3 regions of the Kitasatospora sp. NPDC058478 genome follow, and region 2 is predicted to be linked to each of the others. Evidence: riboswitches for the same ligand, from Rfam matches in the RefSeq annotation. Region 2 holds a riboswitch; each other region holds the start of a gene.
What was found. Region 2 has a riboswitch for cobalamin ahead of metE (5-methyltetrahydropteroyltriglutamate--homocysteine S-methyltransferase). Riboswitches for the same ligand answer to the same signal wherever they lie in the genome.
Positions count from the first base shown of each region.

Region 1 (4,222 bases), on a different contig from region 2:
TCCACGGCCACCACCCCGTGGTGGATCTCGTACCCCTCGACCCGCTGCCCGTACGCCGTGCCGACCGGCCGCGCCAGCACCTTCTCGGCGCCGAACCGCACGTGCGTCGGCAGCAGGCCCAGGCCCTCGACCGAGCCGGCCCCGGACTCCACCTCGTCCTCGATCCCGCGCGCCAGCATCTGGTAGCCGCCGCACACCCCGAGGACCGGCAGCCCGGCCGCCGCCCGCGCCTTCAGCGCCGGCTCCAGGCCGCGTTCGCGCAGCCAGGCCAGGTCGGCCACGGTGGCCCGGGTGCCGGGCAGCACCACCAGGTCGGCGTCGGCCAGTTCCTCCGGCCGGGTCACCCAGCGCACCAGCACGCCGGGCTCCTGCGCCAGGGCGTCCAGGTCGGTGAAGTTCGACAGCCGGGGGAAGCGCACCACGGCCACCCGCAGCACGTCCGCCCCGAGCGGGCCGCGGCCGTCGACCCGGTCCACCACCGTGGACAGGTCCAGCGAGTCCTCGGCGTCCAGCCACAGGCCCGGCAGCATCGGCAGGGTGCCCAGCACCGGACGGCCGGTCAGCCCGTGCAGCATCTCCAGGCCGGGCGCCAGCAGCCGCGCGTCGCCGCGGAACTTGTTGACGAACCAGCCCGCCACGTGCCGCTGGTCCTGCGCCGACAGCAGCGCCAGCGTCCCGTACATCGCCGCGAAGACGCCGCCGCGGTCGATGTCCCCGACCACCACCACCGGCAGCCCGGCGGCCGTCGCCAGGCCCATGTTGGCGATGTCCCGGTCCCGCAGGTTGATCTCGGCGGGCGAGCCGGCGCCCTCGCAGACCACCACCTCGTAGCGGCGGCGCAGATCCGCCAGGCACTCCAGCGACCGTTCCAGCAGGACGGGCTTGCGCTCGCGGTAGTCCAGCGCGCCCACCTCGGCGACCGGCCGGCCCAGCAGCACCACCTGGCTGCGGCCGTCCGCGCCCGGCTTCAGCAGCACCGGGTTCATCGCCGCCTCCGGCTCCACCCGGGCCGCCTGCGCCTGCATCGCCTGCGCCCGGCCGATCTCGGCGCCGTCGGCGGTGACGAAGGAGTTCAGCGACATGTTCTGCGCCTTGAACGGCGCGACCCGCACCCCCTGCCGAGCCAGCCAGCGGCAGATGCCCGCGGTCACCACGCTCTTGCCCGCGTCCGAGGTCGTCCCGGCGACCAGCAGTGCGTTGCTCATGCCCTTCCCCTCCACCGTGTCATCAGCAAGCGCAGCGCGACGTGCCCCGCGACCGTCGTACCCAGGGCCAGCGCGCCCACCCGCCGGGAGAGCACGCAGGCCCGCTCGATGTCGTCCACCGTCACCGGGCGCAACTCCGCGCCCAGCACCGGCCGGTGCTCCACCCGCTCCCCGTACTGGAGGGTCCCGCCCAGCCGGACGCCCACCGCGCCCGCGAAGGCCGCCTCCGCCTGGCCCGCGTTCGGGCTCGGGTGCGCCGAGCCGTCCCGCCGCCAGACCCGCCAGGCCGTTTTCGGCTGCGGCGCGGCGGCCACCGTGAGCAGCGCCGTCAGCCGGGCGCCCGGCCAGCCCGCCACGTCGTCGAGCCGGGCCGAGGCCCAGCCGAACCGGGCGTACCGCGGCGAGCGGTGGCCGACCATCGCGTCCAGCGTGTTCACCGCGCGGAACGCCAGCAGCCCCGGCGTGCCCGCCAGCGTGCCCCAGACCAGCGCGTTCACCACGGCGTCCGCCGTGTTCTCGGCCACCGACTCGACCACCGCGCGGGCGATCTGCGGCCCGTCCAGCGCGCTCGGATCCCGCCCGCACAGGTGCGGCAGCCGTTCCCGCGCGGCCGTCAGGTCGCCCGTGGCCAGCGACCGGCCGATGGTGCGCGCCTCCCGGGTCAGCGAGGTGCCGCCCAGCACCGTCCAGGTCGCGGCGGCCGCCAGCGCGGCCCGGCCCAGCGGACGCCGGCCCACCGTACGGTCCAGGGCCACCGCGCCGGCCGCGACCGCGCCCACGCACAGCGCCGTGTACCCGGCGCCGGCCACCCGGTCGTCCTGCCACACCCGCCGCTCCAGCCGGGTCGCCGCGCCGCCGAAGACGGCCACCGGGTGGCCGCGCCGGGGGTCGGCGAAGCGGGCGTCCGCGGCGAAGCCCGCGGCGGCGCCGAGCGCGAACGCGGCGGCGCGGGTCAGCGGGCGCACGGCGGGTTCGGCGGAAGGCCGCGTCGGGTCCGGCGGGTCGGGGCAGCCTGCATCGCGTGCGTGTCCTCACTCAGGGTCCGCGCCCTGGATCGACGTACCGGGGGCGAGAGTCTCCTGGCTTCCGGGTCGGACGCACCCCCGGGCCTTCCAGCGGCTTCTGACGGTCCGCCGTGGCAATGTTCCGAGCGTGCTCCCCGGTGACAGTGGCGGGACCGCGCCGGACTCGCACCGGCTTCCTCTGCATGCCTCCGTTTGGCCCCAGGATCCCATCACGCGGCCGAACCGGGAGTCAACCGAGGTCACGGAGGGGTTGGTCACACCTCGGAGCCCTGTCGCCGGTGCCGTTCTCGCCCGCCCGAGGCCCGCCTGACGCCCGCCCCGCCCGACGCCCCGCCGTGACCCGGACGGCCCAGCCCGGTGGCCGCCCGCGCGGCCCCCCGGTGAACTGGTGCCCGAACACCGTCCGAGCACCGCCCGGACACCGCCCGGACACCGTCCGGTCCAAGAGCAGCCAAGACCAGCAGAGCGGGGAGCGATATGCGTTGGGGAACCGCGGCCGTCGTGGCGGCCGCCGTCGTCGGCGCCGGGGCCGCCGTCCTGGTGATCGGCCGTCGGGCCTCCGAACGGCTGGTCCACCCGGCGAGCGCCGTCCGGGAGTCGGGCCCCGTCCTGGTGCGGAGCCTCGCCGCGGGCCGGATCACCTTCAACCGCCGCCCCGAGAGCCTGCGCCCCGGCCGCTGGGCCGTGGAATGGGACGACCACGGCCACGCCGTCGTCGAGGACGTCCTGCACAGCGACGAGAACGGTGTCACCCGCCGCCTCGTCCGCGCCGACCGGGGCACCCTCACCCCCGGCACCGAGGTCCGCTTCACCCCCCGCGTCCACCTCGGCGACCCCACGGAGGCGCTCGGCCTCCCCTTCACCGACACCGCCGCCGACGGCGAACTCGGCGCCCTCCCCGCCTGGCGCCTCGACGGCAAACGCGGCACCTGGGTGATCCTCGTCCACGGCCCCGGCGCCGACCGGCAGCAGACCCTCCCGGTCCTCCCCGTCCTCGACCGCCTCGCCCTGCCCGCCCTCGCCGTCACCTACCGGGGCGACCAGGGCGCCCCCGCCTCGCCGGACGGGCTCGGCCACTTCGGCGAGACCGAGTGGCGCGACGTCGAGTCGGCGGTCCGGCTCGCCCTCGACAGCGGCGCCGGCCGGGTCATCCTGTACGGCTGGTCCCTCGGCGCCACCATGGCCCTCCAGACGGCCTCCCGCTCCGCCTGGGCCCATGCCATCAGCGGCCTCGTCCTGGACTCGCCGGTCCTCGACCTGCCCGCCACCGCCCGCCGCGGCGCCGCCCGGGCCGGCTACACCGGCGCCGCCGCCGAGCTCGGCGCCCTCGCCGCCGAGGGCCGCACCGGCGTCGACCTCGCCGACTTCAGCCGCATCGCCGAGGGCGCCGACCTGCGTGTCCCCACCCTCCTCCTGCACAGCCCCGACGATCAGGTCGCCCCGTTCCGCGCCGCCGAGCGCCTCGCCGCCGCCCGCCCCGGCGTGGTCAGCCTCCGGCCTTTCCCGGGCGCCGACCACGCCACCCTCTGGAACTCCGCCCCCACCCACTACACCGAACTCCTCCGCCGCTGGCTCACCCCCCTTCTCTGAACCCAGCCCCCCCGCACGAGAAGTCACACCGACAGGGCCTCTGTACGAAACCCGGACCTCACCCGTCAGCCACGGAGTGTGACCGGTCGGGCGGGTAGCGCGACCGCCGCCGCAAGGGTTGAGCCGGGATGGCATGCCCCCGCCACCTGTTTCCGGCCAGGCGGTTTGCCTCTGTTGCCCGATTGTTGCCCGATCTTGGGGAGGCGCCGTCGACGGCCGCCCGTCCGTACAGCCAACCGGATGTGACAGAAGGCCGGTACAAGGGGAAGACTGCTCGACGTGACGTCTCGGAATCCGCGCGACCGTGATGCCCCGCTCCCTCCGACGATCGGTACTGGTGCGACGGTGACCCGTCTCCCCGGTACGGCCCACCGGCCCGCCGCCGGCAAGCCGGGCGGGGCC
Region 1 is NZ_JBHXML010000029.1:73,452-77,673, reverse strand. It holds gene ACFWPT_RS18165 (cobyric acid synthase) at 1-1,205, opposite strand, end outside; gene ACFWPT_RS18160 (cobalamin biosynthesis protein) at 1,202-2,170, opposite strand; cobalamin riboswitch at 2,278-2,410, opposite strand; gene ACFWPT_RS18155 (alpha/beta hydrolase family protein) at 2,708-3,820, shown strand; gene ACFWPT_RS18150 (hypothetical protein) at 4,166-4,222, shown strand, end outside.
Region 1: another riboswitch for cobalamin. It lies ahead of ACFWPT_RS18160 (cobalamin biosynthesis protein); the one in region 2 lies ahead of metE (5-methyltetrahydropteroyltriglutamate--homocysteine S-methyltransferase).

Region 2 (4,222 bases):
GGGTCTTCAGGCCGCAGTCGGGGTTGACCCAGAGCCGCTCTGCGGGGATGGCGGCCAGGCCCGCACGCAGCAGTTCCACGGCCTCCTCGGTGCTCGGGACGCGCGGGGAGTGGATGTCCCAGACGCCCGGGCCGACCTCGCGCGGGTAGCCGGCCCCGGCGAGCTCTCCGGCGACCTCCATGTGCGAGCGGGTGGCCTCCAGCGAGATGACGTCCGCGTCGAGCTCGTCGATCGCCGTCATGATCGCGCCGAACTCGGCGTAGCACATGTGGGTGTGGACCTGGGTGTCGGCGCGGACGCCCGAGGTGGCCAGGCGGAAGGACTCGGTCGCCCACGCCAGGTACGCCGGGCGGTCGGCGGCGCGCAACGGCAGGGTCTCGCGCAGGGCCGGCTCGTCGACCTGGACGACGGCCGCGCCCACGGCCTCCAGGTCGGTGACCTCGTCGCGCAGGGCGAGGGCGACCTGGCGGGCGGTGTCGCCGAGCGGCTGGTCGTCGCGGACGAAGGACCAAGCGAGCATCGTGACGGGGCCGGTGAGCATGCCCTTGACCGGACGGTCGGTGAGGCCCTGCGCGTAGCGGAACCAGTCGACGGTCATCGGGTGCGGGCGGGAGATGTCCCCGGCCAGGACCGGCGGGCGCACGTACCGGGTGCCGTAGGACTGCACCCAGCCGTGCCGGGTGGCGAGGTAGCCGGTGAGCTGTTCGGCGAAGTACTGGACCATGTCGTTGCGCTCGGGCTCGCCGTGCACCAGGACGTCCAGTCCGGCCTTCTCCTGGAAGGCGATGACCTCCCGGACCTCGGTCTCCATCCGCTCCCGGTAGGCCGCCGCGTCGATCCGGCCCGCCGTGAGGTCGGCCCGGGCGACCCGCAGTTCGGAGGTCTGCGGGAACGAGCCGATGGTGGTGGTCGGCAGCAGCGGCAGGCCGAGCCGGGCACGCTGGGCCTCGGCCCGCTGCGGGTAGGCCTGGGCGCGGCGCGCATCCGCGTCGGTGACGGCGGCGGTGCGGGCGCGCACCGCCGGGTCGTGGGTGATCGGCGAGTTGGCGCGCGAGGCGAGGTCGGCGCGGTTGGCGGCCAGGTCGGCGGCGATCGCCCCCGTACCCTCGCGCAGGCCCCGGGCCAGCAGCGCCACCTCCCTGGCCTTCTGCTGGGCGAAGGCGAGCCAGCGCAGGATCTGCGGGTCGACGTCGCGTTCGGCGGCGGCGTCCAGCGGCACGTGCAGGAGGGAGCAGGACGGGGCGACGTCGACCCGCTCGGCGAGGCCCAACAGGGTCGCCAGGGTGGCCAGCGACTTCTCCAGGTCGTTGATCCAGATGTTGCGCCCGTCGACCACCCCGGCGACCAGCCGCTTGCCGGGCAGCCCGCCGACGGCGGCCAGGTCGTCAAGGTTCGCCGCGGCGGGCCCCGTGAAGTCCAGCGCCAGGCCCTCGACCGGGGCCTTGGCCAGCACCGGCAGGGCCTCGCCCAGGCGGTCGAAGTAGCTCGCGACCAGCAGCTTCGGACGGTCCGCCAGACCGCCCAGCTCACGGTAGGCGCGGGCGGCGGCGTTCAGCTCGGCCGGGGTGCGGTCCTGCACCAGGGCGGGCTCGTCCAGTTGCACCCACTCGGCGCCGGCCGCCTTCAGGTCCGCCAGCAGCTGCGCGTAGACGGGCAGCAGCCGGTCCAGCAGGGTGATCGGCTGGAAGTCCTCGGCGACACCGGGGGCGGGCTTGGCGAGCAGCAGGTAGGTGAGGGGGCCGACGAGCACGGGGCGTGCGGTGTGGCCGAGCGCCAGCGCCTCCCGGAACTCCCCGACGGCCTTGGCCGGGTTCGCGGTGAAGACGGTGTCCGGGCCGAGTTCGGGCACCAGGTAGTGGTAGTTGGTGTCGAACCACTTGGTCATCTCCAGTGGCGCGACCTCCTGGGTGCCGCGTGCCATGGCGAAGTAGCCGTCCAGCGCGTCGATTTCGACCGCATCCCGGTGCCGGGGCGGGATCGCGCCGACGGCGACCGTGGTGTCCAGCACGTGGTCGTAGAGCGAGAAGTCGCCGGTGGGCACTTCCAGGACACCGGCCCCGGCGAGCTGCGCCCAGTTCTTCCGGCGCAGGCCGACCGCCGTCTCCCGCAGGGCGTCGGCGGTGACCGTGCCCTTCCAGTAGCCCTCGACGGCCTTCTTCAGCTCCCGGCCCTGGCCCTGTCGGGGGTAGCCGTACACGGTGGCCCTGGTTGCCGCGGCTGCGGACTTCGTGGTCAAGGGACTCTCCTTCGCGAGTCTGGCTCCTCAAGTGCCCGGGGACGGGACGAGAGCGCGAAGGGATGACGAACCGGGCGGCGGCTCACGTCGATGCGCGTGCCGGACCCGCCTGGTATGGTCGCCGACCCGCCCACGAGGTCACCGGGATATCCGCACGCGGAACGGTCCGCGGGCGGGCAACGGGCAGGTCTTCGGACTCGTGGGCGCACCGGGCCTGTTGGCGTCCGGTACCTACTGGCCATCGCTTCCCAGACCCGTCCCGGGTCCAGTGCGTATGACGGCGGTCGTTCCCACTCACCGCTGCGGGGCAGTCCCGGATTCCCACCGGGTTCCCTCTTGCGACGTCCTGCCTGGCGGGCAGGACGAACCAGCTGCGTCGCCAGCTTAGGGGCAAACCGCCGGGGCCGACGCGGAATTCACGGAAGCCGTCCGCATGGTGAGACTCCCTCGCCGCTCGCGGAGCCGGTGGCGGTGCCGTTCGCGGCGGCGTTCGCGGTGTCGTTCGCGGTGTCGTTCGCGGTGACTCGTCGACTGTCCGGGGCGTCCGGGGCTTCGAAGCCCACCATGGGCTCGAAGTTGGCGCGGCGGGCCGCGCGGCGGAAGACGGTGAGGACGGCCGGGCCGACGACGAGCACGGCGGTGAAGGTGGTGACGGCCCGGCCGGTGTCCCAGCCGAGCGAGGTGGCGAGGTCGAAGAGCAGGTAGCGGTGCCACTGCTCGGTGAAGGGCAGCCCCGGCAGGTAGGCGATGGAACTGTTCGGGTCGGTGGAGAACGGCCAGAAGGAGAGGTTGAGGAGGAAGCCGAAGAGGTACCCGGAGAACGCCCCGTACGCGGCCAGCATCGCCACCTCCCAGCGCCGCCGTCGGGTTCTCGGCAGCAGCCCGGCGAGCATGCCGACGAACGCGCAGCCGAACATCTGGTACGGCATCCAGGGGCCGACGCCGCCGGTGAGCAGCGCGGAGGCGAACAGCGAGGTGCAGCCGAGGGTGAAGCCGAAGCCCGGGCCGAAGACCCGGCCGGCCAGGACGAGGAGGAAGAAAACCGTCTCCACCCCGGCGGTGCCGGCGCCGAGCGGGCGCAGCCCGGCGTTGACGGCGGACAGGACGCCGAGCATGGCGAGGGCCTTGGCGTCGATGCCGCCGGCCGCGATCTCGGCGATGACGACGGCGAGCACCAGGATCAGCAGGGTGCCGAAGATCAGCGGCGGGGCGTAGGAGGAACCGAACTTCCCGGGGGCGACGACGAACGGCCAGGTGAAGGCGACCAGGCCGATGAAGGCGGCCAGGGCCGCGACGACGCGGGCCCGGCCGGGGATCCGGACGGCGCTCACCGGGCGGCCTGCGCGGGCGCGAGGGCGGCGGCGACCTGCCGGGTGGTCAGGTAGGGCAGCGGGGCGAGGACCTTGGCGGTCTGGGGGGCGAAGGTGGGCGAGGCGACGATGACCTCGGCGGTGGGGCCGTCGGCGACGATCTCGCCCTCGGCCATCACCACCACCCGGTCGGCGGCGGCGGCGACGAACTCGACGTCGTGGGTGGAGACGACGACCGTACGGCCTTCGGCGGCGAGGGCGTCGACGATGCCGGTGAGCGCTTCCTTCGCGTGGTAGTCGAGCCCTCGGGTGGGTTCGTCCAGCAGCACCACCCTTGGCGCGGCGGCCAGTTGGATCGCCAGGACCAGGGCCAGCTTCTGGCCCTCGGAGAGGTCCCGGGGGTGGGTGCCGTCGGGGATCCCGGGGGCGAGCCGGTCGAGGATCTGCCGCGCGGTCGGGCTTGCTGCGGTCGGGCCGGCTGTGGTCGGGCCTGCGGCGGTCGGCCCGGCTGTGGTCGGGCCTGCTGCGCTGCGGGCCTCCAGGTCGCTCTGGGCGAGTTCCTGGGCGACCGTCTCCAGGTACAGCAGGTCGGTCGGGGTCTGCGGGACGAGCCCGACGAGCTGCCGGGCCCTGGTCGCGGAGAGCCGCTTGGGGTCCGCGGCCGGCCCGCCGTCGG
Region 2 is NZ_JBHXML010000009.1:41,612-45,833, reverse strand. It holds gene metE (5-methyltetrahydropteroyltriglutamate--homocysteine S-methyltransferase) at 1-2,236, opposite strand, end outside; cobalamin riboswitch at 2,401-2,623, opposite strand; gene ACFWPT_RS07170 (ECF transporter S component) at 2,653-3,567, opposite strand; gene ACFWPT_RS07165 (ABC transporter ATP-binding protein) at 3,564-4,222, opposite strand, start outside.

Region 3 (4,222 bases), on a different contig from region 2:
CTGGAACAACGCCTCCGAGGCGCAGTACCGGCTGGCCCGCCGCACCTGCGGCTTCGCCTGCCGCAACTACCTCGCCAACGGCATCTCCTGCATCATCGACGACGCCGTCTTCCCGGACCGCCCGGCCATCGGCCTCGGCGGCTGGAAGCGGCACATCGGCCCCGGCATGATCCCGGTCGTGCTGCTGCCCAGCCTGGACTCCGTGCTGCACCGCAACGCCCGGCGCGGCGGCACCCGGCGGCTCGGTGACGAGGAGGTGGCGCGGATCCACGGCCGGATGGCCGGCTGGTACAACTCCGGGCTGCCGATCATCGACAACTCGTACCTGGACGTGGCCGGCACCGCCGCCGAGCTGGACCGCGTCATCCTGGCCCGGCTGATGGGCATGCCGGTCCGCTGACCTGCGACGATCCGGTGCTGTCGGCGCCGACTGCGATGATGTGCAGGTCCTGTCGAACCACCCCGGGGGAGCTGACGCCCGTGCCGGAAGGCCACATCATCCACCGCCTCGCCGCCGAGAACCGGAAGGCCTTCGGCGGCCGCCCGGTCGAGGTGTCCAGCCCGCAGGGCCGGTTCGCCGACGAGGCCAAGGCCATCGACGGGCAGCTGCTCACCGCGGCCGAAGCCGTCGGCAAGCACCTGTTCCTCGGCTTCGAGGAGGGCGCCTGGGTGCACGTCCACCTCGGCCTCTACGGCGGCTTCGCCTTCGGCACCGGGCCCGCGCCCGAGCCGGTCGGCCTGGTCCGGCTGCGGCTGGCCAACGACGACGGCTACGCCGATCTGCGCGGCCCCAACACCTGCGCGCTGGTCACCGGCGCGGAGAAGGCCGCCGTCGCCGCCCGGCTGGGCCCCGACCCGCTGCGCGCCGACGCCGACCCGCAGGCCGCCTGGCGCCGGATATCGGCCAGCCGGACGACCGTCGCCGCGCTGCTGATGGACCAGAAGGTGCTGGCCGGGGTGGGCAACGTCTACCGGGCCGAGGTGCTGTTCCGCCACGGGATCAACCCGCACCGCGCCGGCCGCGACCTCACCCGGGGCGAGTGGGACGCGATCTGGGCCGACCTGGTCGCCCTGATGCGCGAGGGCGTCGGCGCGGGCCGGATCGACACCGTCCGGCCCGAGCACACCCCCGAGGCGATGGGCCGCCCGCCGCGTGTCGACGACCACGGCGGCGAGGTGTACGTCTACCGGCGGGCCGCGATGCCCTGCCTGGTCTGCGGCACCGACGTCCGGACGGAGCAGCACGCCGCGCGCAACCTCTTCTGGTGCCCCGCCTGCCAGGCGGCCTGACCGGGTCCGCGGTTGCTCCGGCCGGGCCCCGGCGTGTCCTCCGGGGGGCCGGTCAGCCGACGGCCACGGTGGGCTCGTGGTGTTCGGCGGCGGCGCACGCGTCGAGGAGGGGGCGCATGGCCTCGTCCACGAGCCGGTAGCGCACGACCCGCCCGTCCTTGTCCCCGGTGACCACGCCCGCGGTGCGGAGCAGCCGCAGGGCCTGGGACACGGCGGGGTCGCGCATGCCGGTGGCGACGGCGAGGTCGGAGACGGCGAGCGGGCCGGCCCGGTGGAGGGCGAGCAGGAGGGCGAGCCGCCCGGGGTCGGCGAGCAGGGAGAACCGCTCGGCCCAGGTGCGGACGTGCGCGGGGTCGCCGATCGCGGCGATGGCCTCGCAGACCCGGTGTCCGTCGATGGTGCGGTGGCCCGCGCGGTCGGCCGGTACGAGATGCATGCGCACATTGTTGCAGGAGGGGGCCTGTGATCCTGGACACCTGCGCAGGTGCGCAGCCTTGCAAGGGTGGGTCCTGACCCCTACGGTGTTCCCCGCCGTGGTGCTCGGGAAGACCGGTGACGGATCCTCAGGGGTCCCAGTCCGGAGCGGCCCTCGCCACTGTGATCGGGCCATCGTGATCGTCGACGATGGAGAGACGTCCGTACCCACGACGCCACTGGGAGCCTCGCGCACCTGGGAAGGCGGGTACGGGACCCCCGTAAGCCAGGAGACCGGCCACGGCATCTCACGAAGTGTTTCCACGAGGTGCTGGAGCGTGACCCGAATGACCCTGCCCGAAACCGCCGCCGCCGAGGCGCCGGCGACACCGTCCGTGCTGCCCACGTTCCGCTGGAAGCGCGAGGACACCGTTCGCACGGCCGGGCTGATGGGGGTGATCCTGGCCATGCACGTGGTGGCGTTCGGGACGCTCATCTTCCTGGTCGCGCCCCACAACTACGCGGTCGGCACCCAGGTCTTCGGCGTGGGCCTGGGGATCACCGCGTACACCCTCGGCATGCGGCACGCCTTCGACGCCGACCACATCGCGGTGATCGACAACACCACCCGCAAGCTGATGGCGGACGGCAAGCGGCCGGTCTCGGTCGGCTTCTGGTTCGCCCTCGGGCACTCCTCGATGGTGGTGCTGATGGCCGCCCTGGTGGCGGGCGGCGCGCAGCTGGCCAGCACGCTGATGGACGACGACTCGACCACCCACAAGTGGCTCGGGATGGTCGGCACGACGGCCTCCGGCGCGTTCCTCTACCTGATCGGCGCGCTCAACCTGGCCGCGCTGCTCGGCATCCTCAAGGTGTTCCGGGCGATGCGGGCCGGGTCGTACGACGAGGCGCAGCTGGAGGAGCACCTCAACTCGCGGGGCTTCATGGCCCGGGTGCTGAACCGGGCGACCCGCTCGATCACCCGGCCCGGGCAGATGTTCCCGGTGGGCATGGTGCTGGGGCTGGGCTTCGACACCGCGACCGAGGTCACCCTGATGGTGATGGCCGGGTCGGGCGCGGCGGCCGGGTTGCCCTGGTACGCGATCGTCTGCCTGCCGCTGCTGTTCGCGGCCGGGATGAGCCTGTTCGACACCCTGGACGGGACGTTCATGAACTTCGCGTACCAGTGGGCCTTCGCCAACCCGGTCCGGAAGGTGTACTACAACCTGACGATCACCGGGCTGTCGATCGCGGTGGCCTTCGTCATCGGCACCATCGAGCTGGTCGGCGTGCTGCACGAGAAGCTCGATCTGACCGATCCGGTCACCGGCTGGATCGCGGGCATCTCGCTGGACAACGTCGGCTACGCGATCGCCGGGCTGTTCGTGGTGGTCTGGGCCGCGGCGATCGCCTACTGGAAGCTGGCCCGGGTGGAGAAGCGCTGGGTGGCCGCCGAGTAGTGGCGGCTGCGAGCGGCGACGGCTGCGAGCAGCGACGGCGCCTCCCCCGGGATCCCGGGGGAGGCGCCGTTTCGTCGCTGCGGGGCGGTACGGGTCGCTGCCGGTCGGCGTTCCGTCGGTGCGGGGTTCAGTTCGGGCGGGCGGGGTTCAGCGCTCTTCGCGGAAGTCGACGTGTCGGCGCGCGACCGGGTCGTACTTGCGCAGGACCATCCGGTCCGGGTCGTTGCGGCGGTTCTTGCGGGTCACGTACGTGTAGCCGGTGCCGGCGGTGGAGCGGAGCTTGATGACGGGGCGCAGTTCACTACGGGCCATGGGTGTCCTCCCGGGTTGGCGGGTTGGCGGGTTGGCGGGTTGGCGGGTTGGCGGGTTGGCGGGTTGGCGGGGTGTTCGGGGCCGGGGCGAAACCGTACACCGAAATGGAAGTCATTTTCATCTGGTGTAACGTGAGCTCCGTCCTGCCCATTCCCGGACGTCAGGGAGCACCCATGTCCGCCCACTGCCAACTCACCGGCCGCAAGCCCGGATTCGGCAACGCGATCTCGCACTCGCACCGCCGCACCCGCCGCCGCTTCGACCCCAACATCCAGCACAAGCGCTACTGGCTGCCCGGCGAGGGCCGGTACGTCCGGCTCACCCTCAGCGCCAAGGGCATCCGCACCATCGACACGATCGGCATCGAGGCCGCCGTCGCCCGCATCCGCGCCCGAGGGGGGAAGGTCTGATGGCCAAGCAGAGCAAGATCGCCAAGAACGAGCAGCGCCGCGCCGTCGTGGCCCGGTACGCCGAGCGCCGCGCCGAGCTCAAGCGGATCATCGCCCACCCCGGCACCGCCCCCGCCGAACGCGCCGCCGCCCAGGCCGAACTCGCCCGCCAGCCCCGCGACGCCAGCGCCACCCGGATCCGCAACCGCGACGCCGTCGACGGCCGCCCCCGCGGCTACCTGCGGGCCTTCGGCCTCTCCCGGGTCAACCTCCGCGTCCACGCCCACGCCGGCCACCTGCCCGGCGTCCGCAAGGCCAGCTGGTGAGCGGCGTGGACGGGATCAAGCTGCCCGTGGT
Region 3 is NZ_JBHXML010000091.1:532-4,753, forward strand. It holds gene ACFWPT_RS36045 (AAA family ATPase) at 1-400, shown strand, start outside; gene ACFWPT_RS36050 (Fpg/Nei family DNA glycosylase) at 481-1,290, shown strand; gene ACFWPT_RS36055 (ArsR/SmtB family transcription factor) at 1,343-1,726, opposite strand; cobalamin riboswitch at 1,808-2,022, shown strand; gene ACFWPT_RS36060 (HoxN/HupN/NixA family nickel/cobalt transporter) at 2,052-3,164, shown strand; gene rpmG (50S ribosomal protein L33) at 3,312-3,476, opposite strand; gene rpmB (50S ribosomal protein L28) at 3,650-3,886, shown strand; gene rpsN (30S ribosomal protein S14) at 3,886-4,191, shown strand; gene ACFWPT_RS36080 (CobW family GTP-binding protein) at 4,197-4,222, shown strand, end outside.
Region 3: another riboswitch for cobalamin. It lies ahead of ACFWPT_RS36060 (HoxN/HupN/NixA family nickel/cobalt transporter); the one in region 2 lies ahead of metE (5-methyltetrahydropteroyltriglutamate--homocysteine S-methyltransferase).